DNA from 4 places in the Cereibacter sphaeroides 2.4.1 genome. Region 2 is predicted to be linked to each of the others. Evidence: riboswitches for the same ligand, from Rfam matches in the RefSeq annotation. Region 2 holds a riboswitch; each other region holds the start of a gene.
What was found. Region 2 has a riboswitch for cobalamin ahead of RSP_RS07220 (DUF1636 family protein). Riboswitches for the same ligand answer to the same signal wherever they lie in the genome.

Region 1 (4,784 bases), 1.1 Mb from region 2:
GAAGATGGCCAAGGCCGACGGGCAGGTGACGCGCGACGAGGTGGCGGCCTTCCGCGAGATCTTCGCGATCCCGCCGGGCGAGGAGGCGAACGCCGCCCGCGTCTTCAACCTCGCGCGGCAGGATGTGGCGGGCTTCGATTCCTATGCCCGCAAGATCAAGGGGATGTTCCGCGGCGACGACCGGATCCTCATCGATCTGATGGAGGGGCTCTTCCACATCTCGGTGGCCGACGGGAGCTATCATCCCGACGAGGACGCCTTCCTGACCGAGGTCGCCCGGATCTTCGGGATCGGCGACCGCTGCTTCCGCGCCCTGCGCGCCCGCTTCGTGAGCGATGCGCCGCGCGACCCCTACGACGTGCTGGGGGTCGAGCATGACGCGCCGATCTCGGAGGTGCGCAGCGCCTGGAAGCAGGCGGTGCGCGACTGCCATCCCGACCGGATGGTGGCCCGCGGCGTGCCGGAAGAGGCGGTGAGGCTCGCCGAGCGGCGGCTGGTCGACATCAACCGCGCCTGGGAGGAGATCAGCGCGAAGCAGGCGGCCTGAATGGCCCGCCCGCTGCGCATCGCCACCTACAATGTCGAATGGTTCAACGGGCTCTTCGACGACCACGGGCGGCTCAGGACCGACAACGAACTGTCGGGCCGCTACGAGATCACCCGCCGCAACCAGATCGAATCGCTGGGCATCGTCTTCACCGCCCTCGATGCCGACGCGATCATGGTCATCGAGGCGCCGAACCAGAGCCGGCGCCGCTCGACGGTGAAGGCGCTCGAGACCTTCGCGCGCACCTTCGGCCTGCGCGCCTCGCGCGCCGTCTTGGGCTTTCCCAGCGAGACCGAGCAGGAGATCGCGCTCCTCTACGACCCCTCGCGCATCGAGGCCCATCACGATCCGCAGTCGAGCGCCAGGGCGCCCCGGTTCGACGAGGTGTTCCGCTTCGACATAGACGTGGATGCCACGCCCGAGGCCATCCGCTTCTCCAAGCCGCCGCTCGAGCTTGCGCTCAGGGCCGACGGCCATCCGCTGCGGGTGATCGGCGTCCATGCCAAGTCCAAGGCCCCGCACGGCGCGCGCAACCCGGCCGAGGCGGTGCGGATCGGCATTCAGAACCGCCGCCAGCAGCTGGCCGAATGCGTCTGGCTGCGCAGGCGGGTGGCGGGCCTCCTCGCGCGGCACCAGAGCGTGATGGTGATGGGCGATTTCAACGACGGCCCCGGTCTCGACGAATATGAGAAGCTCTTCGGCCGGTCGGGGATCGAGATCGTCCTCGGGCTCGAGGAGCCTCCCGAGTTGCGCCTGCACGAGCCCCACGCGCGCATGGCGCTCACGCAGCGGGTGGGCATCCAGCCCAGCTCGGCCCGCTTCTGGCTCGCCCCGGAACAGCAGTATTTCGAGGCCCTGCTCGACTTCATCATGGTCTCGGCCGATCTGGCGGCGAAATCGCCCCGCTGGCGGATCTGGCACCCGCTGAACGATCCGAACTGCTTTCGCACCCCCGAATTGCAGCAGGCCCTCCTCGCAGCCTCGGACCATTTCCCGGTCACGCTCGACATCGACCTCTGACGCCTCCCGGCGCTGCGCTCTAGGCCAGGAGGTCTTCGCCGGCAAAGCCTCCTCGACCGTGCCCCTCCCCGGCGGCGCATCCGCGGCGAGAGGACGATTCCGTCGCCCCCGCCCCTATCGGGCGCGCGACCCCGGCAAGCCGGATTGCGCCCGGCCACCTCCCGCGCCCCGCGACGCGCAGCCGCTGCGATCCGGCGGGCCTTGCGCGCGGGGCGGGAAAGACGGAAGGTGCGGGCGACGGTTCCCGGAGGAAGCTCCGGGCGAAGAGGGAATGCGGTGCGGGCCTGACAGGCCCCAAGCCGCGACTGCCCCCGCAACTGTAGGCGGCGAGCGCGTCCCATCATGCCCACTGGCCCAGGACAGGCCGGGAAGGGCGGGACAAGCCCAGACCCGCGAGTCAGGAGACCTGCCGTCGACGGACCTGTAACAGCCGGGCGGGGTGTCCCGGGCGCAGGGCGCGTGCGCACGGGCGCCGCCCCTCCGCCTGCCCGCTCCCAAGATGCGCGGAGGGCGCGATGATCGTGACGCGGAACGGACGGACCTACAGCCTCACCGAATGCCGACACCGGAAGGAACCCTGCCTGAAGGGCCTCGCGGTGGTCGAGCATCTGGCCAGCTCGGCCCGATGCACCCAAGGGCTCATGGGACCCGACTTCGAAATGCAGGGCTGCGTGCGGCTCACGGGCTGCATCCGGCCCTGCACGGCGCTCTTCCGGCTAACGGCGGGCGGGCTCCAGCTCTTCTGCGACCTCGAGCCCGGAGACTGGTCGCCGGGCCTCGTGCGGCTGGCCGAGATGATCGAGGGCGGCGGCTCCTTCACCGGCACGCTGCCTGCCGAACCCGCGGCCATGGTGCTCGCCTCGGCGCCGGAGCCCGCGCCCGAGCGCGCCGCCCCGGCCCGCCCGCTCCCGCGGGAGGCGGCACTGCATTGACGCTGGCGGCGGGCCTCAGGGCGCCTGCGGAGGCGATCCGCCGGGCGCGGGTGGCGGGCCATCTGGGCGAGTTCCTGCAGGGCCGCCTCGGGCCCGACGGGCCGCTCGCGCTGGTGACCCTGCCCTGCCCCGGCCTCGGCGCCGAGGCGATCCGGGCGCCGGGTCCGCTGGCCCTCGACCAGCCCGGGGCGCAGATGCTGACGCTGCCCGCGCTCTGCGACCTGCTGGCCTCTGGCGGAGCCGCGCCGGACGGCCGCTTCCGCCTGACGCTCGACCTGCCGCCGGGCGGCGGGGCGGGCGCCTCGACCGCGGCGCGGGTGGCGCTCCTCCATGCGGCAGGCGTGACCGATCCGGCCACCGTTGCCCGCGCCTGCCTCGCCTCGGAAGGAGCGAGCGATCCGCTGATGTTCGACCGGCCCGAGCGGCTGCTCTGGGCCTCGCGCGAGGGGCGGGTGCTGGCAGAGCTGCCGCCCCTGCCGCCGATGGAGCTGGTGGGCGGCTTCTTCGGTCCCGCCCGGCGCACCGATCCGGCCGATCTCGCCTTCCCCGACATCTCGGACCTTCTCGAGGGCTGGGGCGCGGCCGACCTCGCGGGCGTGGCGCGCCGCGCGAGCCTCTCGGCCGCGCGCTGCCTTCAGCTGCGCGGCCCGGCGGAGGATCCGACCGCGGCCTTGGCCCACGGTCTCGGCGCGCTCGGCTGGGCCATCGGCCACACCGGCCCCGCCCGCGCGCTGATCTTCCCGCCGGGCGCCGTTCCGCGCGGGGCGGCCGGGGCATTGCGGGCCGCGGGCTTTTCCCGCATCACGCGCTTCCGCATCGGCGGAGCCTGAGGAGGGACCATGCGCGATCACGGCGGCAATCTCGACAGCGCGGCGGCGCTCTTTGGCGGGGCGGTCGAGGACTGGCTCGACCTCTCGACGGGGATCAACCGGGTGCCCTATCCGATGCCGCGCCTGCCCGCCCGCGCGCTGACCGCCCTGCCCGATGCAGCGGCCGAGGCGCGCCTTCTGGCCGCGGCGCGCGTGGCCTTCCGCACAGAGGCGCCGATGCTGGCCGTGGCCGGGGCACAGGCGGCGATCCAGCTCGTGCCGCGGCTCACCCCGCCCGGACGGGCGCGCGTCCTTGGCCCCACCTACAACGAACATGCGGCAAGCCTCCGCGCCGCGGGCTGGCAGGTCGAGGAGGTGAGCGAGCTTGCGGCGCTCGAAGGCGCCGATCTCGCCGTGCTCGTCAATCCGAACAACCCCGACGGCCGCCGCCACCCGCCCGAAACCCTCCGGGCGCTCCTGCCCCGCGTGGGCCGGCTTCTGGTGGACGAAAGCTTCGGCGATCCGCTGCCCGATCTGTCGCTCGCTCCCGAGGCCGGCGTGCCGGGGCATCTGGTGCTGCGCTCCTTCGGCAAGTTCTACGGGCTGGCGGGGCTGCGGCTGGGCTTCGTGCTGGGAAGTGCAGAGGATGTGGCGGCGCTGGCGCGGATGGCGGGGCCGTGGGCGGTCTCGGGCCCGGCCATCGCCGCGGGAACCGTGGCCCTGGCCGACCGAGATTGGGCGGAGACCACGACCGCGCGGCTCGAGGCCGAGGGGCCGCGGCTCGATGCGCTGGCCGCCCGGATGGGCTGGCGGCTGGCGGGCGGGGCGCATCTCTTCCGGCTCTACGACACGCCGGATGCCCGTGCGGCGCAGGATCACCTCGCCCGCGCCCGGATCTGGAGCCGGATCTTCCCCTGGTCGGACCGGCTGATCCGCCTCGGCCTGCCGGGTGGCGAAGCGGAATGGGCGCGCCTCGACGCGGCCTTCGGCGAAGGGATGCGGTAGAGGGCCGCTCCGGGAACGGGCCCATCTCCCCATGGACGCCGCGCCGCAGGCTGCCTCCGCCCGGGCCTCAGCCCTCCGGTGTGCCGCCCGAGAAGTTGCGATAGAGGAAGCGGTCGGCCCCCGCCTCCGCCTCGGCCCCCGCGAGCGAGAAGAGCTGCGCATGGAGCGGCGACTTGGCGCAAGCCGGGTCGGTGGCCGCCGCATCGCCCGCCAGCGCGAAGGCCTGACAGCGGCAGCCGCCGAAATCCTCCTCGGCATGGATGCAGGACCGGCAGGGCTCCTGCATCCAGCCGGTGCCGCGGTAGAGGTTCAGCGCCTCGGACCGCTGCCAGATCTCGGCCAGCGGCGCCTCGCGCACCGAATCGAACCGGAGCCCGGTGATCGTCTCGGCGGCGTGGCAGGGCAACACCTTGCCCGAGGGCGAGATGTTGAAGAACTGCCGCCCCCAGCCGCCCATGCAGGTCTTGGGCC
Region 2 (4,784 bases):
GTTCGCGAAGCGCGAAAATCAGCGCGTCCACGGGCCCCGTGTCGGCGGCGGTCAGGTAACTGCGGTAGAAGGTCACGACGATGGCGGGTCCGCCCTCCGCCTCCGGTTCGGGGATCACGCCGCGGGCGGGGTCGTACCAGCCCATGTCGGGCATCCGTTTCTCGCCCGGCACCGGGCCGGCATAAAGCCCCGCCGCCAGCGCCAGCTGCGCGAGCGCGGCCTGCGCCGCCACCGCTCCACCCGCATCGCAGAGCGCGGACAGCCGCCGCAGCGTCGAGACCGGCAGCGTGGAAAGCGCATCGAGCGCCGGATCCTCGCGCCCGTCCGCGGGCAGGACCGCGAGCGCGATCCCGCGGCGCCGGCAGAGGTCCTGCACCTCGGCCAGCCCGTAGCTCCAGTAGCTCTCGCCGCCGATCAGCCGGATCAGGATCGCCTTCGCATGGGCCAGCACCGTCTCGGCATAGGTGTCGATGGAGAGCGGATGGCGCAGCGCCACGAGGTTCAGGAGCCGGGTGGAGGGAAGCCCGCCCTCAGCCCGGTGCCAGCCCGCCGCGAAGGCCCCGAGATCGCTGTCGGAGAAGGACAGGACCACCAGATCCGCAGGCGTCTGCCCGGGATCGAACGGGGTCGCACTCTCCTCGAGCCCGTGGCTTTCGCGGAAGACGACATGCATGGTTCAGCCGATCCGCGCCAGAAGGTCCTGCCGGATCGCGGCCTCGTCGAGATCGCCCCGCTCGGCGATCACCACGAGACGGCTCTGCCGCGCGCCCGACCAGGGCCGGTCGAACTGGTGGCGGACGCGCGCGCCCACCGCCTGCACGAGAAGCCGCATGGGCTTGCCCTGAACCGCCACATGGCCCTTCACCCGCAGCACGTTGCGCTCGGTGGCGAGTGCCCGGATCGCCTCGGCCAGACGCTCGGGATCGGCGATCTCGGGCAGGTCGATCACGGTCGAGGCGAAATCGTCATGCTCGTGATCGTCGGCCCCGTCGTGGTGCGAGGGGCGGGCGGCCAGATCGTCCTCGGCCGCGGCCTCGATCCCGAGGATCACCTGCGGATCGACCGCGCCCTCGGTCACGGCGAGGATCGGGATCGGCCGCGGCGATTCCGCCTCGACCGCCGCGCGGGCGGCGGCAAGGCCCGCCTCGCCCGCGAGATCGGCCTTGGTCAGCAGCACGAGGTCGGCGCAGGCGAGTTGATCCTCGAACACTTCCGAGAGCGGGGTCTCGTGATCGGCGCCCTCGGCCTGAGCCTGCGCCGCCACCGCCTCGGCATCCGGAGCGAAGCGGCCCGCGGCCACGGCCTCGGCATCGGCCAGCGCGATCACCCCGTCCACCGTGATGCGCGAGCGGATCGCGGGCCAGTCGAAGGCCTTCAGGAGCGGCTTCGGCAGCGCGAGGCCCGAGGTCTCGATCAGGATGTGGTCGGGGCGCTTCGGCAGCGCCATCAGCGCCTCGATCGTGGGGATGAACTCGTCGGCCACGGTGCAGCAGAGGCAGCCGTTCGCCAGCTCCACGATGGCCTCGTCGGGGCAGTTCTCGTCGGCGCAGGCGCGGATCAGATCGCCGTCCACGCCCACCGTGCCGAACTCGTTCACCAGCACGGCGAGGCGGCGGCCGCCGGGGTTCTGCATCAGGTGCCGGATCAGCGTGGTCTTGCCGGCGCCGAGGAAGCCCGTGATCACCGTGACGGGGATCTTCGCGAGGTCGGTCATGACATGTCTCCGTTGGGGGGAAGGCGGGCAAGCGATTGCTTGCGGAAGATCTCGGGGCGCTCGCGCCACGGCACGATGCCGTCGGGCGCACCCGCATAGGCGGTGGCGCCATCGAGGATGGCGGGCGCGTCGGCCTCCTCGAGGCGGCCGTAGACATAGCTCCAGCGGCCGGGCGCCGAGAGCGCCACGGCGCAGCCCTGCGAACAGGCGGAGAGGCATTCGACGGGGCGGACGGTGACGCCCTCGGGGGCGGCGGCGGCCAGTGCGTCATGAAGCCGCAGGCCCGGCGCGGTCTCGCCTTCGGGCAGCGGGCGGCCCGCGCGGCAGGTGGTGCAGACGTGCAGCGTCACGGTCATCGGCCGTCCCTTCTTCGTGGGCGAGGGGGCAGCGATCCGAAGGAGAGAGGTCGCGTCGGGCGGCACCTCGGTCCACCGGCCGCGGAACACCCCGTCCGCCCGTAAGTCTCAGCGCTGGCAGGTCTCCCGGCTTGCGGATGTGGGGCCTTGCGGCTCCGCGGCGGCCCGCCTTCCCGGCCTTGCGGCCAGTGGCTTGGGCAACCTCTCCGGTCACGGTCGCGGGGGCGGCTGCCTCTGGGGCATTCCCTCTTCGCCTGTCCGGTCGGACAGGAACCAGCGCGCCGGAAGTGGTGCGGGAAAGGCCCCTTCTTGTCAAGCCGATGCAGGGGCCGCGGGACGAGAGGCCGCGGGATGGCTTCACAAGCCCGCGTGACCGCGGCAGAAGGGGAGGCCCGGAAGGACCGCCCATGACCCGCTTGCGCACGCTCTGGCTCGCCCCGCACCGCCCGCTGTTCCTCGCGGCGGGAAGCTGGGCGCTGATCGCGCTGATCTGGTGGCAGTGGGGCGCGGCGCTCGGGCTTTCGGCGCCGGAGCTCGGCACCTGGGGGCTCTGGCACGGGCATGAGATGCTGTTCGGGCTCGGATCGGCCGCGGTCGGCGGCTATTTCCTGACCGCGGCGCAGGGCTGGCGCGGCTCGGATCCGCTGAGCGGGCGGCCGCTGATGGCGCTGGTGGCGCTCTGGTGTCTCGCCCGTGTGGCGCTGGTGGTGGCGGGGCTCCGGCCCGAGGCCCCGCTCGGGCTGATTCAGCCCGCGGCGCTGGCCTATTTTCTCGTTCTTGCAGGATTGCTCGGCCGCGAGGCGGTGCTGGCGCGGCGCTGGAGCAAGCTCGGCTTCGGCGCGGGCATCCTGGCCTACGGGCTGGCCGAGACGCTCTATCTGCGGGCGGCCCTGACCGAGACCTTGCCCGATGCGGCCACCATGGTGCGCGTGGGCTGGATGTTCTTCGCGATCAAGATCTCGATCATCGGCGGGCGCATGGTGCCGGCCTTCACGCTGAACTGGCTGCGGCAGGCGGGGATAACCGTGCCGGATCCCGCGCCGCGGCCCGTGCTCGGATGGGCGGCGCTGGGGCTTCTGTGGACCGCACTCGGCCTGACTTTCGCGGGCGAGGAGACCGTCTCGGCGCTCTGCCTGATCGGGGCGGGGATCGCGCAGGCCTTGCGGCTGGCGGGCTGGCGCGGCTGGGCCGGGCGGGGGAACCTCCTCCTGCTCCTCCTTCACGCGACCTTCGGCTGGCTCGCACTGGGGCTGGGGCTCGTGGGCCTCGCGCGGCTGGGGCTTCTGCCCGTAGCCGAGATGGATGCGCTCCATGCGCTGACCATGGGGGCCATGTCGGGGATGATCCTGTCGCTCGCCGCGCGCGCGGCAGCCCCCCGCGACGGCGGCCCGCTGCGGGCGCGGCCCACCATGGCGCTGGCCTTCGCGCTGGTCTGGTCGGCGGCGCTGGTCCGGCTCGGGGCACCGCTGATCGGCGCCTTCGACGGGGTGGCGGTTGCGGCGGGCCTCTGGTGCGCGGGCTGGATCTCGTTTCTCGCGGGCTATCTGCCCACCGTCACGGGGCCGCTCGCGCGGCCCGTCTTCTCCGGCCCGCGCGCCTCGGCGCCGCAGGTCGTCCAGATCAGGATGCCGCAATGACCGACACGAACCAGCGCCACGCCGAAAAGAAGGCTCGCATCAAGGAGGCCCGCGACCGGATGATGGCGGGCAAGACCGGCGAGAAGGGTCTCGTGATCGTCCATACCGGCACCGGCAAGGGCAAGTCCTCGGCCGGGTTCGGCATGATCCTGCGCTGCATCGCCCACGGGATGCCCTGCGCGGTGGTGCAGTTCATCAAGGGCGCGTGGGACACCGGCGAGCGGCGGCTGCTCACGACCCACTTCGGCGACCTCTGCCAGTTCCATGCCATGGGCGAGGGCTTCACCTGGGAGACGCAGGACCGCGAGCGCGACATCGCCGCCGCCCGTGCGGGCTGGGAGAAGGCCAAGGAGCTGATCCGCGATCCCGCCATCCGCATGGTGCTGCTGGACGAGATCAACATCGCGCTGCGCTACGATTATCTCGATCTGGCCGAGGTGCTGGCCTTTCTCGAGGACGAGAAGCCGCCCATGACCCATGTCGTCCTGACCGGGCGGAACGCCAAGCCCGAGTTGATCGAGGCCGCCGATCTCGTCACCGAGATGGAGATGGTGAAGCATCCGTTCCGGGCGGGGATGAAGGGCCAGCCGGGCGTCGAATTCTGAGGCCACGGCTGGCCGGGGATGAGCCGCGGCGTGTCGTCCGTAAACGGACGCGCGCCGGTCTCGTCAGACTCGGGCCGGGCTTCTGCGGCAGGCGCCGGGACCTGCAGACCCGCAATTGGACGGGCGCGCGAGGCGCGCGCAATGTCTGTCGGATCGGAGGAAGATGGCTGGGGCGGCTGGATTCGAACCAACGAATGGCGGTACCAAAAACCGCTGCCTTACCGCTTGGCGACGCCCCAACTGTGCGGCCGTTTCTACCAAAGGCTGCTCTGGGCCGCAAGAGCAACCGGCCGTCCCCGTCCGGGGGCGCGGGCCCTCGGGCGTTGGACTGGCTGGGGCGGCTGGATTCGAACCAACGAATGGCGGTACCAAAAACCGCTGCCTTACCACTTGGCGACGCCCCAACTGCGGCGGTGTTTAGCGAAGCGTTCTGGCCTCTGCAAGAGGCAGTCGCGAGATTTCTCGCATTGCC
Region 3 (4,784 bases), 450 kb from region 2:
GGGCGAGGTCCGCCTCGAACTCGGCCACCAGTTCTTCGGCCCGCGCCTCGCGCCCGAGCGCCCGGCCCACCGTGCGCAGCTGGTCGGGAATGTCGGCGAAGGCATTGGCGGGCGGCAGCTCGATCACCTCGATCCCGAGCCTGCGCAGCAGATCGACAGTCTGCCGCGCCGTGAAGGTGCCTGCCAGCACCAGATCAGGGCGCATGAGGAACACCTCTTCGGCCTGCCCCCGGTTCGCCGGATAGGCGCGCGCCTCCTCGACCATGGCCGAGATCTGCGGCTCGGTGGCAAGATGGGACACCGAGAGAAGCTGTCCCGGCGCCGCGAGCATCATGGCAAGCTGATCGGTGCAGAGATTGATCGACACCACCCGCCGCGGCGCCTCGGCCACGGCGGGAGCGGCGGCGGCAAGCGTGGCCGCCAGCAGCAGGGCGAGGCGCCTAGAAGCGCGCACGCAGGCCCGCAAAGATCGAACGCCCCGGTTGGGCATAGCCGCGCACCGTCTGATACTCCTCGTCGAACAGGTTCTCGACCCGGACATAGGCCTCGGCCCGGTCGTTCAGATCGTAGCTAACCGTCGCATTCACCACCGTCCAGTCATCGAGCGGGGCATCGGGTTGCAGGTAGCCGGTCGTATCCATCACATCCGCGATATGCTGCACCGTGAGGATCCCGCGGGTGCGGTCGGCGATCTGCCCCTCGAGGCCCAGCACGAGGTCGTGCCGCGGCACGCGGACGGCCCGGGTCTCGGTGCCGTTCGCCTCGTCGGAGGCGTCGGTGTAGGTGTAGCTGCCGAAGAGCTCCCACTCCGACCCGAGCGGCGCGCGCGCCGACAGCTCGATCCCCTGGCTATGCGTCTCGCCGTCCAGCTGATCGTAGCAGCCCCAGGGCGAGGCGCAGAAGTCGGCGCCGTCCAGATAGACGATGCGGTCGGTGACATCGGTCTTGAAGAGCGTCGCCTGAACGGTCGCACCGCTGCCGAACCGCTTCTCGAGGCCGAGCTCGTAGCTGCGGCTCGATTCCGGCCCGAGGCGGTCGGATCCTTCGGGACCGAACCGTTCGTAGAGCGACGGCGCGCGGAAGCCGGTTCCGGCCACGCCGCGCAGGATCAGGTCGTCGGCCAGCCGCCAGGCCAGCGCCACGCGCCCGGTGGTCTTGCCGTCGAAGTCGGACGGGTCGTCACGACGCGCCGCGAGCGACAGATCGAGATCGGGCGAGAGCGCGAGGCGCGCCTCGCCGAAGACGGAGTCGGTGGTGAGATCGCCCTCATCCGTGTCGCTGCTGAAGCTCTCCTTCGTGCGCTCAGCCCCGAACGAGAGGCTCGCCAGCCCCACCTCGACCGTCCCGAGGTAGGAGAGCGCGCGCCGTTCGCCCTCGTAGACTTCGATATAGCCGCCGGGATATTCCCGGCGCGTGTCGGTAGCGGCATAGGCGAGCACGCTCTGCACCTGGCCGAGGGTGAGATCCGCAAAGATCCTGCCGCCTCTCAGCCGGCTGAGCGCCCGGTCGTCCGTGTCGACGATCCCGCCCGCGCCGGGGCCGTCGATGTCGAGATCGGAGTCGCGCGCGATGAAGGCGGCCCCGATCCGCAGGTCCTCGGTCAGGTCGTAGGCACCGGAGAGGGCGTAGAAGGTGGTATCGAACCCGTCGCGCTCGGTGCCCGAGGCGGCCTGCGAGATCCCGTCCGAGACGGTGCGGGCCACGCTGAAGGCCAGCTCGCCGCGCTCGGTCAGAAGGCCTGTGGAGAGGCCGCCGGTGAAGGTGCGGTTGCTGCCGCCCTCGAGCGACAGCTGCCCGCTGACGCCCGGATCGCGCGGCCGGTAGGTGGCGATGTCGATGACGCCCGCCACGGCTTCCGAGCCGTAGATCGCGGATTGCGACCCGCGCAGCACCTCGATCCGGTCGATGCCGCCGGCGGTGAGCGAGCCGAAGTCGAACTCGGATTTGGTTCCGGACGCGTCCGCCACGTCGATGCCGTCGATCCGCACCGCCTGATAGGCGCTGCCCAGCCCGCGGATCCGGAGCGTCGTCGTGGCGCCGAGCCCGCCGTTCCGCGTGTAGGACACGCCCGGCAGGCGCGCGAGCAGGTCGCTCACCGAGATCTCGCCCGTGGCCTGCATGTCCTCGGCGGTGACCACATCCACCGTGGCGCCGGTGCGGCTGGTTTCGGTGGCGACGAGACTCGGCGAGACGAGGATCTCGTCGAGAGCGATGTCCTGAGCCTGCAGCGGGGCTGCGGCCATGAGGGTGAGGAGCGAGGCGGCTGTCTTCTTCATCTGTCCCTTCCGTCCGGGCGACCCCCGGATCCGACCTGCAATGTCCTTGGAAAGGGTATGCCCCTCCGCCGACGGTGACCGTCACCTGAAGCGGATGGTCCGCCTCCCGCACGCGCCCCGCGCGCAGGAAAGGGTGATCGCTCCGGCAGGTCTCCTGACTTGCGGGTCGCAGCTCGGACCGGCCTTCCCGGGACATCCCAGTGGCGCCGTCGGTCGTCGCTCGCCGCCTACAGTTGCGGGGGCAGCCGCGGAGTTGGGGAGATCTCCCCGCACCGCGTTCCCTTTTCATCCGGCCATCACGCCGGAACCGAAGCCGTTCCTCAATATGACAAGTGACGGCCCTGTCAAGCGGCGGTGCCGCGGCGGGTTGGCCGCCCCTTGCGGAAAGCCGCGAAAAAAGGACTGGACCGGATGCGACTCTCCACCGTAGCATGAGGGGAAAAAAGCAGGAGGAAAGACATGTTCCGCAGCTTCGGCGCCGAGGATGCCACCGGGCTCGCGGCCCTCGTGGCCCGCCGCGACACATCGCCCGAGGAGCTTCTCGATGCGGCCCTCGACGCGGTTGCGGCTGTCAACCCTGCGCTCAATGCCGTCGTGCTGGTGCAGGAGGAGACCGCGCGGCGGAGCATCGCTCGGGGCCTGCCGCACGGGCCCTTCCGCGGCGTGCCCTTCCTGCTCAAGGATCTCGGATGCGAGGCGGTGGACTTCCCCTCGCACAACGGCTCGCGGCTGCTGGCGGATACGCGCTATCCGCGCGATTCGGCGATCTTCGAGCGGATCCGGGCCACGGGCGTCGTGACCTTCGGGCGGACCACCTCGCCCGAGGGCGGCATCGGGCCTGCCACGGAATCGGCCGTCTACGGCGGGCCCACCCGCAACCCGTGGAACCTCGAGCATACGTCGGGCGGCTCCTCGGGCGGTGCGGGCGCGGCGGTGGCCGCGGGCATCGTGGCCATGGCGCATGGCTCGGACGGGGGCGGATCGGTCCGCATCCCCGCCTCCTCCTGCGGGCTCTTCGGGATGAAGCCCACCCGCGCGCGCCTGCCTGACGGCCCCTATGCGGGCGAGGGCTGGGCGGGCATGGCCATCGACGGATTCCTCACCCGGTCGGTCCGCGACACGGCCCACATGCTCGACGCCTGCGCGGGCGCCGATCCCGGCGCGCCCTACTGGGCGCCGCCGCTCCTGCGCGGCCATGCGGATGCGATCGGCCGCCCGCCGCGGCGGCTGCGCGTGGGGATCTGCGACACGACCTTCACCGGCGCGCCCATCCACCCGGAGGTGCGGGCCGCGGTCGAGGCGGCGGGACGGCTGCTCGAGAGCCTGGGCCATACGGTCAGCCCCTGCCTGCCCCGCGCCGATGTGGCGATGATGATGGAGGCCTGGACCGACATCGTGGCCTGCGGCACGGCGCTCGGCATCCGCAAGGCGCTGAAGGGCCGCGCGCCCGAGGGGCTGGTCGAGCCGGTCTCGCTCGGCGCGATGCGGCGCGCGGCCGAGATCCCGGGCGAGCGCTATCTCGAGGCGGTGGGCCAGATCCATGCCTTCGGCCGCCAGATGGCCGCGGTCTTCGACCCGGAGACGGGAGAGGGCATCGACATCCTCCTGTCGGCCACTCTGGCCGAACCGCCGGCGCGCGTCGGCCGGTTCGCGCACGGGACGGAGGGCGTCTTCGCCTATTCCCCCTTCACCGCCGTCTTCAACGCCTCGGGCCAGCCCGCGGCCTCGCTGCCCCTCGGCATGAGCGCCGGGGGCCTGCCGATCGGCGTCCATCTCGCGGCCCGCTTCGGCGCCGATGAGGAGCTGATCGCGCTCTGCGCAGAAATCGAGCGGGCGGCGCCGTGGATCGGGCGCAGGCCTGCCCCTTTGGTCGAAAGGCTGCGCGCGCCGTTGATTTCGCGCCCGGGCGCCGCCTAACCTCAAGCCACACCCGATGGGAGGCCGTCCTTGAGCGAACCCGATGCCGTCGAAGCCCGCCATGTCGTCAAGGCCTTCGGACAGGGAGAGGTGGCCGTCCGCGCGCTGGACGATGTCTCGGTGGGGATCCGGCGGAGCGAGTTCTTCACCCTGCTCGGCCCCTCGGGCTGCGGCAAGACCACGCTTCTGCGGCTGATCGCGGGGTTCGAGGCGCCGACCTCCGGCGCGATCCTGCTCGACGGGCGCGACATCACCGCCCTGCCGCCGAACCGCCGGCCGATCAACACGGTCTTCCAGAGCTACGCGCTGTTTCCGCATCTGACGGTGGCCGAGAACGTGGGCTTCGGCCTCCGGATGCAGGGCAAGCCGCGCGCCGAGATCGAGACGGTGACGGCGCGGATGCTGGCGCTCGTCCGGCTCAAGGCGCTGGCGCAGCGCAAGGTGGCGCAGCTGTCGGGCGGGCAGCAGCAGCGGGTGGCGCTGGCCCGGGCGCTCGCGCCGCAGCCGCGGGTGCTCCTGCTCGACGAGCCGCTCTCGGCGCTCGATCTGAAGCTTCGCAAGGAGATGCAGATCGAGCTGAAGCGGCTCCAG
Region 4 (4,784 bases), on a different contig from region 2:
CGATCCGTCGGGGCGGCTGCTGATCGAGGGCCGGCCGGTCGCCGCTGAAGGGCGGCTGCCCGAGGGCGCGGTCGAGGTGCTGGTGCGCCCGCACCGGATGAGCCTGCGCGCCGCCGCGGAGGATCAGCCTGTCGGTCTCAACAGCCTGCCCGGCGTGTTGACCGGGGCCACCTTCGTGGGCGACCTCATTCAGGCCACGGTGCGGATCGGCGGCGACGAGATCACCGTCGAGCAGCTCACGCGCCGCCGCTCGGGCCTGCCCGAGCCGGGCTCGGCCGTGACCGTCGCCTGGGAGGCCGGCGACACGATGGTCTATCCCGAGGGCAGGGCATGACGGCCGTTCCCGCGGTCGCGGCCGGCCGGCGGCCGATGGGCGGGCAGCAGGTGGCGGTGGCGCTCCTCCTGCCCATCGCCCTCATCAATGTGGTGGGCTTCATGCTGCCCATCTTCAACCTCGCCCGCTATTCCTTCAACCGGGCGACGGTGGGCGGGGGGATCGAGAACGTCCTGACGCTCCAGAACTGGACCGGGCTTCTCAGCGACCCGTTCTATCTGCAGCTGATCCTGAACTCGGTCTTCGTCTCGCTCGGGGTCACGCTCTGTGCACTCGTCCTGTCCTATCCGATCGCGCTCTATCTCCACCGCGCCTCGGGCAGCTGGCGGACCTTCCTCACCGTGCTCGTGATCTCGCCGCTCCTGACCTCGGCGGTGGTGCGCACCTACGGCTGGATCGCGATCCTCGCCGAGGAGGGGCCGGTCGTCTCGGCGATCCGGGGCCTGGGCCTCACGCCGCCGCCGCTCATGTTCAACATCAACGGCGTCTTCATCGGCCTGACCGAGATCCTGATGCCCTATATGATCCTCGCCCTTCTCGCGGGGTTCGGGCGGCTCGATCCGCGCGTCGAGGAGGCCGCGCGCACGCTCGGCGCCACCCCCTGGCAGAGCTTCCGGCGCGTGATCCTGCCGCTGACCGCGCCCGGCATCGCGCTGGGGTGCCTCCTGTGCTTCGTGCTGGCGGTCTCGTCCTTCATCACGCCGAAGCTCATGGGGGGCGGGCGCGTCTTCCTGCTCGCGACCGAGATCTACGATCAGGCCATCGTGACCCTGAACTGGCCGCTGGCCTCGACGCTCTCGATCCTCGTCCTCGTGATCTTCGGGGCGGCGCTCGTGGCCTATTCCGCCGTGCTGAAACGTCTGGACTGAGGAGGGCGCCATGCAGATCCACAAGACCTCGAAGCCGATGGGGATCCTCGTCGCGGTGCTCTTCCTCTATCTGCTCGCGCCGGTGATCCTCGTCTTCCCGATCTCCCTCTCGGGCGACAGCGTGCTGCGCTTTCCGCCGACCTCCTGGTCCCTCCGCTGGTACGAGGCCCTGTTCGAGAACCGAGCCATGCTCGGCGCCTTCTGGACGAGCCTGTCGCTCGCGGCCATCGTCACCGTGCTCTCGCTGGTGATCGCGGTGCCGGCGGCCTGGGTGATGGTGCGGATGGAGTTCCGCGGGCGGGATCTCCTGTTCAACCTCTTCACCGCGCCCCTCCTGCTGCCCACCATCGTGCTGGGGCTCGCCATCCTCATCGTCTTCGCCTCCTTCGGGCTTCTGGCGACGATGCAGGGGCTGATCCTCGCCCATCTCGTCATCACGCTGCCCTATGCGCTGCGCATTCTGGCCGTTTCGCTCGCCACGCAGAACATGGCCTGCGAGGAGGCCGCAAAGACCCTCGGCGCGAAGCCCCTCACCGTCTTCTTCCGGGTGACGCTGCCGATGCTCACCCCGGGGATCGTGGCGGCGGCGGCGCTCTGCTTCCTCGTCTCCTTCGACGAGGTGGTGATCACGCTCTTCCTCACCGGGCCGCGCATCAGCACGCTGCCGGTCGAGCTCTACAACTACGTCTACAACACCGCCGATCCGCTGGTGGCCGCGGCCTCCGTGCTGCTGATCCTGCTGACGCTGGGCGTGATCCTCGTGGTCGAGCGCGCGATGGGCCTCGGGCGGGCCTTCGTGAAGTAAACCGCACCCGCGCGACCTTCGGGGCCGGTTGTTCCGGGGGAACGGCCGGCCCCGTTCTCATCGGCGCGCGCCCTCTCCCCTTGTCAACCGCGGCGCGACCGGCTACTCAATCCTCGTCGGTTTCCGTAAGGAATTGAAAGGGAATCCGCCGCCGGACCTGTCCGGCGAACCGGAACTGCCCCCGCAACTGTAGGCGGCGAGGAGCTCGCGATCAAAGCCACTGTGGCCTCAAGCCATGGGAAGGCCGCGCCAGCCCTGTGACCCGCCAGTCAGGAGACCTGCCGGCGTTCGATCTCAACGCGGCCCGGGCGGGGTGTCCGGGGGAGGTATCCATGACGTCTGCCCGAGGGTGCCCAGCGGCTCCCGCTCCAGCCAGCACGCGCGCCTGCCCCGACGGGGCAGCCTGCGGGTCCGCCACGGGCCTCGCCTCTCCCGTCCTGTCTTCGGCTGCCCCCCCAATCGGAGACATCGCATGTTCCCCCGCTTCCTGACCGCTGCGGCCCTTCTCGTGCTGGCCCAGTCCGCCGCGGCCGAAACCGGCTATCCGCTGACGCTCGACAACTGCGGGCGCACCCTCACCTTCGACCGGGCGCCCGACAGCGCGGTCACGGTGGGGCAGGCCGCCACCGAGGTCCTCTATGCCCTCGGGCTCGCCCCGAAGGTCACCGGCACCTCGGTCTGGTTCACGAGCGTCCTGCCTGCCTATGCCGAGGCCAATGCGGCGATCCCGCGGCTGGCCGACAACGACCCGAGCTTCGAATCCGTCGTGGCGCGGAAGCCGGGCCTCGTGGCCGTGCAATATGAATGGCACATCGGCCCGCAGGGCCTCGTCGGCACCCGCGAGCAGTTCGCCGATCTGGGCATCCCCACCTACATCCTGCCCGCCGACTGCTGGCAGAAGGACAACAGCCGGGGCTCGGACGGCACCCGAACGGCCATGTTCGAGATGGAGAGCGTCCTTGCCGGCATCCGCGAGCTGGGCGCGATCTTCGACGTGGGCCCGCGCGCCGAGGAACTCGTGGCCGGGCTTCGGGCGCGCGAGGCGGCCGCCGTCGGGAAGGCGCGGGCGCTCGGCCTGAAGGATGCCTCGGCGGTCTTCTGGTTCTCCTCGTCCGAGATGAACGCCGATCCGTTCGTCGCGGGCCGCAAGGGCCCGCCCGGCTACATGATGGCCGCCCTCGGCCTGCGCAACGTGGTCGAGAGCGACGAGGAATGGCCGACCGTGAGCTGGGAGAGCATCGCGCGCGCCAACCCTTCCGTGATCGTGCTGGCCCGGATGGAGCGGCGGCGCTTTCCGGCGGACGATGTCGAGAAGAAGCTCGACTTCCTCAAGTCCGACCCGGTGACGCGCGAGATGGAGGCCGTCAGGGCCGGTCGCATCGTCGTGCTGGACGCCCATGCCATGGATCCCTCGATCCGCAATGTGGATGCGCTCGAGACGCTGGCCGACGCGCTGCCCGCGCTGGGGCTCGAATGACGGTCGCGGCAACCTTCGGTCCCCGGCCCGCCCTCTGGCTGGGGCTTCTGGGGGCTGCCGCGCTCGGGCTTGCGATCCTGGCCGGCGTGGTGATCGGCGAGACGCCGCTGCCCCTGCCCACGGTGGCCGCGACCTTCGCCAACCGGATCTGGGGCGCGGGGCTCGCCGTCGATCCGATCGAGGCGGGCATCGTCTGGAACTACCGGCTGCCGCGGACGCTGGTCGCGGCGGCCTGCGGGGCGGGACTCGCGCTCTCGGGAGTGGTGCTGCAGTCGCTGGTGCGGAATGCGCTGGCCGATCCCTATCTGCTCGGCGTCTCGGCCGGCGCCTCGACGGGGGCGGTCGCGGTCGCGATCCTCGGCGTCGGGGGCGGGCTCGTCGGGCTTTCGGCCGGCGCCTTCGGCGGAGCCCTCCTCGCCTTCGCGCTGGTGGCGCTTCTGGCGCGCGCGGCGGGCGGGGGATCGGCCACGCTCGTGCTGGCGGGGATCGCGGGCTCGCAGCTCTTCAACGCGCTCACCTCGTTCTTCATCGCCCGCTCGGCCAGTGCCGAACAGGCGCGCGGCATCATGTTCTGGCTGCTGGGAAATCTCTCGGGCGTGCGCTGGCCCGACGTGACGCTCGCCCTGCCGGCCGCGCTGGCGGGGCTTCTCCTCTGCCTCTGGCATATCCGCGCGATGGATGCCTTCTCCTTCGGCACCCAGTCGGCGAAGGCCCTGGGCGTGCCCGTGCGCCGGGTGCAGGCGGTGCTGATCGGCATCACCACGCTGATGACGGCGGTGATGGTGAGCCTCGTCGGCTCCATCGGCTTCGTGGGCCTCGTCGTGCCCCATGCCGTGCGGCTCGTGGCCGGGCCGCGCCACGGCGCGCTCGTGCCTTGGGCGGCGCTGGCGGGCGCCATCTTCCTCATCGCGGCCGATGTGGTCTCGCGGGTGCTGATCGCGGGGCAGGTGGTGCCCATCGGCGTCGTCACGGCCCTCGTGGGCGCCCCGGGCTTCGCCCTCATCCTCATCCGCAACCGGCGGCGGCCATGAGGATCTCGGTCTTTGAGGCAGGCTGGCGGGCCGGCGGGCGCGCCATCGTCGCGGATGTGACGCTCGAGGTGGCGGAGGGCGAGACCTTCGGGCTGATCGGGCCGAACGGCTCGGGCAAGTCCACGCTCCTGCGGCTGATGGCGGGCCTTCTGCCGCGGGCCGAGGGCGAGGTGCGGCTCGACGGCGCGCCGCTGACGAGCCTCGGGCGGCGCGAGACCGCGCGCCGGGTGGCGCTGGTCGAGCAGCAGGCCGAGACGGGCGAGGCGCT

Region 1: linked by a shared signal. The riboswitch ahead of RSP_RS12275 (hypothetical protein) and the one ahead of RSP_RS07220 (DUF1636 family protein) in region 2 are both predicted to bind cobalamin.
Region 3: linked by a shared signal. The riboswitch ahead of RSP_RS05090 (TonB-dependent receptor plug domain-containing protein) and the one ahead of RSP_RS07220 (DUF1636 family protein) in region 2 are both predicted to bind cobalamin.
Region 4: linked by a shared signal. The riboswitch ahead of RSP_RS17615 (ABC transporter substrate-binding protein) and the one ahead of RSP_RS07220 (DUF1636 family protein) in region 2 are both predicted to bind cobalamin.

The regions. Positions count from the first base shown of each region.
Region 1 is NC_007493.2:2,529,419-2,534,202, forward strand. Features, by position in the region: gene RSP_RS12265 (molecular chaperone DjiA) at 1-547, shown strand, start outside; gene RSP_RS12270 (endonuclease/exonuclease/phosphatase family protein) at 548-1,567, shown strand; cobalamin riboswitch at 1,789-1,995, shown strand; gene RSP_RS12275 (hypothetical protein) at 2,083-2,499, shown strand; gene bluE (L-threonine kinase BluE) at 2,496-3,329, shown strand; gene cobD (threonine-phosphate decarboxylase CobD) at 3,339-4,313, shown strand; gene pqqE (pyrroloquinoline quinone biosynthesis protein PqqE) at 4,381-4,784, opposite strand, start outside.
Region 2 is NC_007493.2:1,479,230-1,484,013, reverse strand. Features, by position in the region: gene cobN (cobaltochelatase subunit CobN) at 1-673, opposite strand, end outside; gene cobW (cobalamin biosynthesis protein CobW) at 677-1,714, opposite strand; gene RSP_RS07220 (DUF1636 family protein) at 1,711-2,070, opposite strand; cobalamin riboswitch at 2,170-2,363, opposite strand; gene RSP_RS07215 (NnrS family protein) at 2,478-3,707, shown strand; gene cobO (cob(I)yrinic acid a,c-diamide adenosyltransferase) at 3,704-4,312, shown strand; tRNA gene RSP_RS07205 (tRNA-Gln) at 4,477-4,551, opposite strand; tRNA gene RSP_RS07200 (tRNA-Gln) at 4,642-4,716, opposite strand.
Region 3 is NC_007493.2:1,028,251-1,033,034, reverse strand. Features, by position in the region: gene RSP_RS05095 (ABC transporter substrate-binding protein) at 1-454, opposite strand, end outside; gene RSP_RS05090 (TonB-dependent receptor plug domain-containing protein) at 441-2,276, opposite strand; cobalamin riboswitch at 2,404-2,603, opposite strand; gene RSP_RS05085 (amidase) at 2,736-4,193, shown strand; gene RSP_RS05080 (ABC transporter ATP-binding protein) at 4,224-4,784, shown strand, end outside.
Region 4 is NC_007494.2:455,539-460,322, reverse strand. Features, by position in the region: gene RSP_RS17630 (ABC transporter ATP-binding protein) at 1-334, shown strand, start outside; gene RSP_RS17625 (ABC transporter permease) at 331-1,203, shown strand; gene RSP_RS17620 (ABC transporter permease) at 1,214-2,008, shown strand; cobalamin riboswitch at 2,109-2,308, shown strand; gene RSP_RS17615 (ABC transporter substrate-binding protein) at 2,481-3,485, shown strand; gene RSP_RS17610 (FecCD family ABC transporter permease) at 3,482-4,516, shown strand; gene RSP_RS17605 (ABC transporter ATP-binding protein) at 4,513-4,784, shown strand, end outside.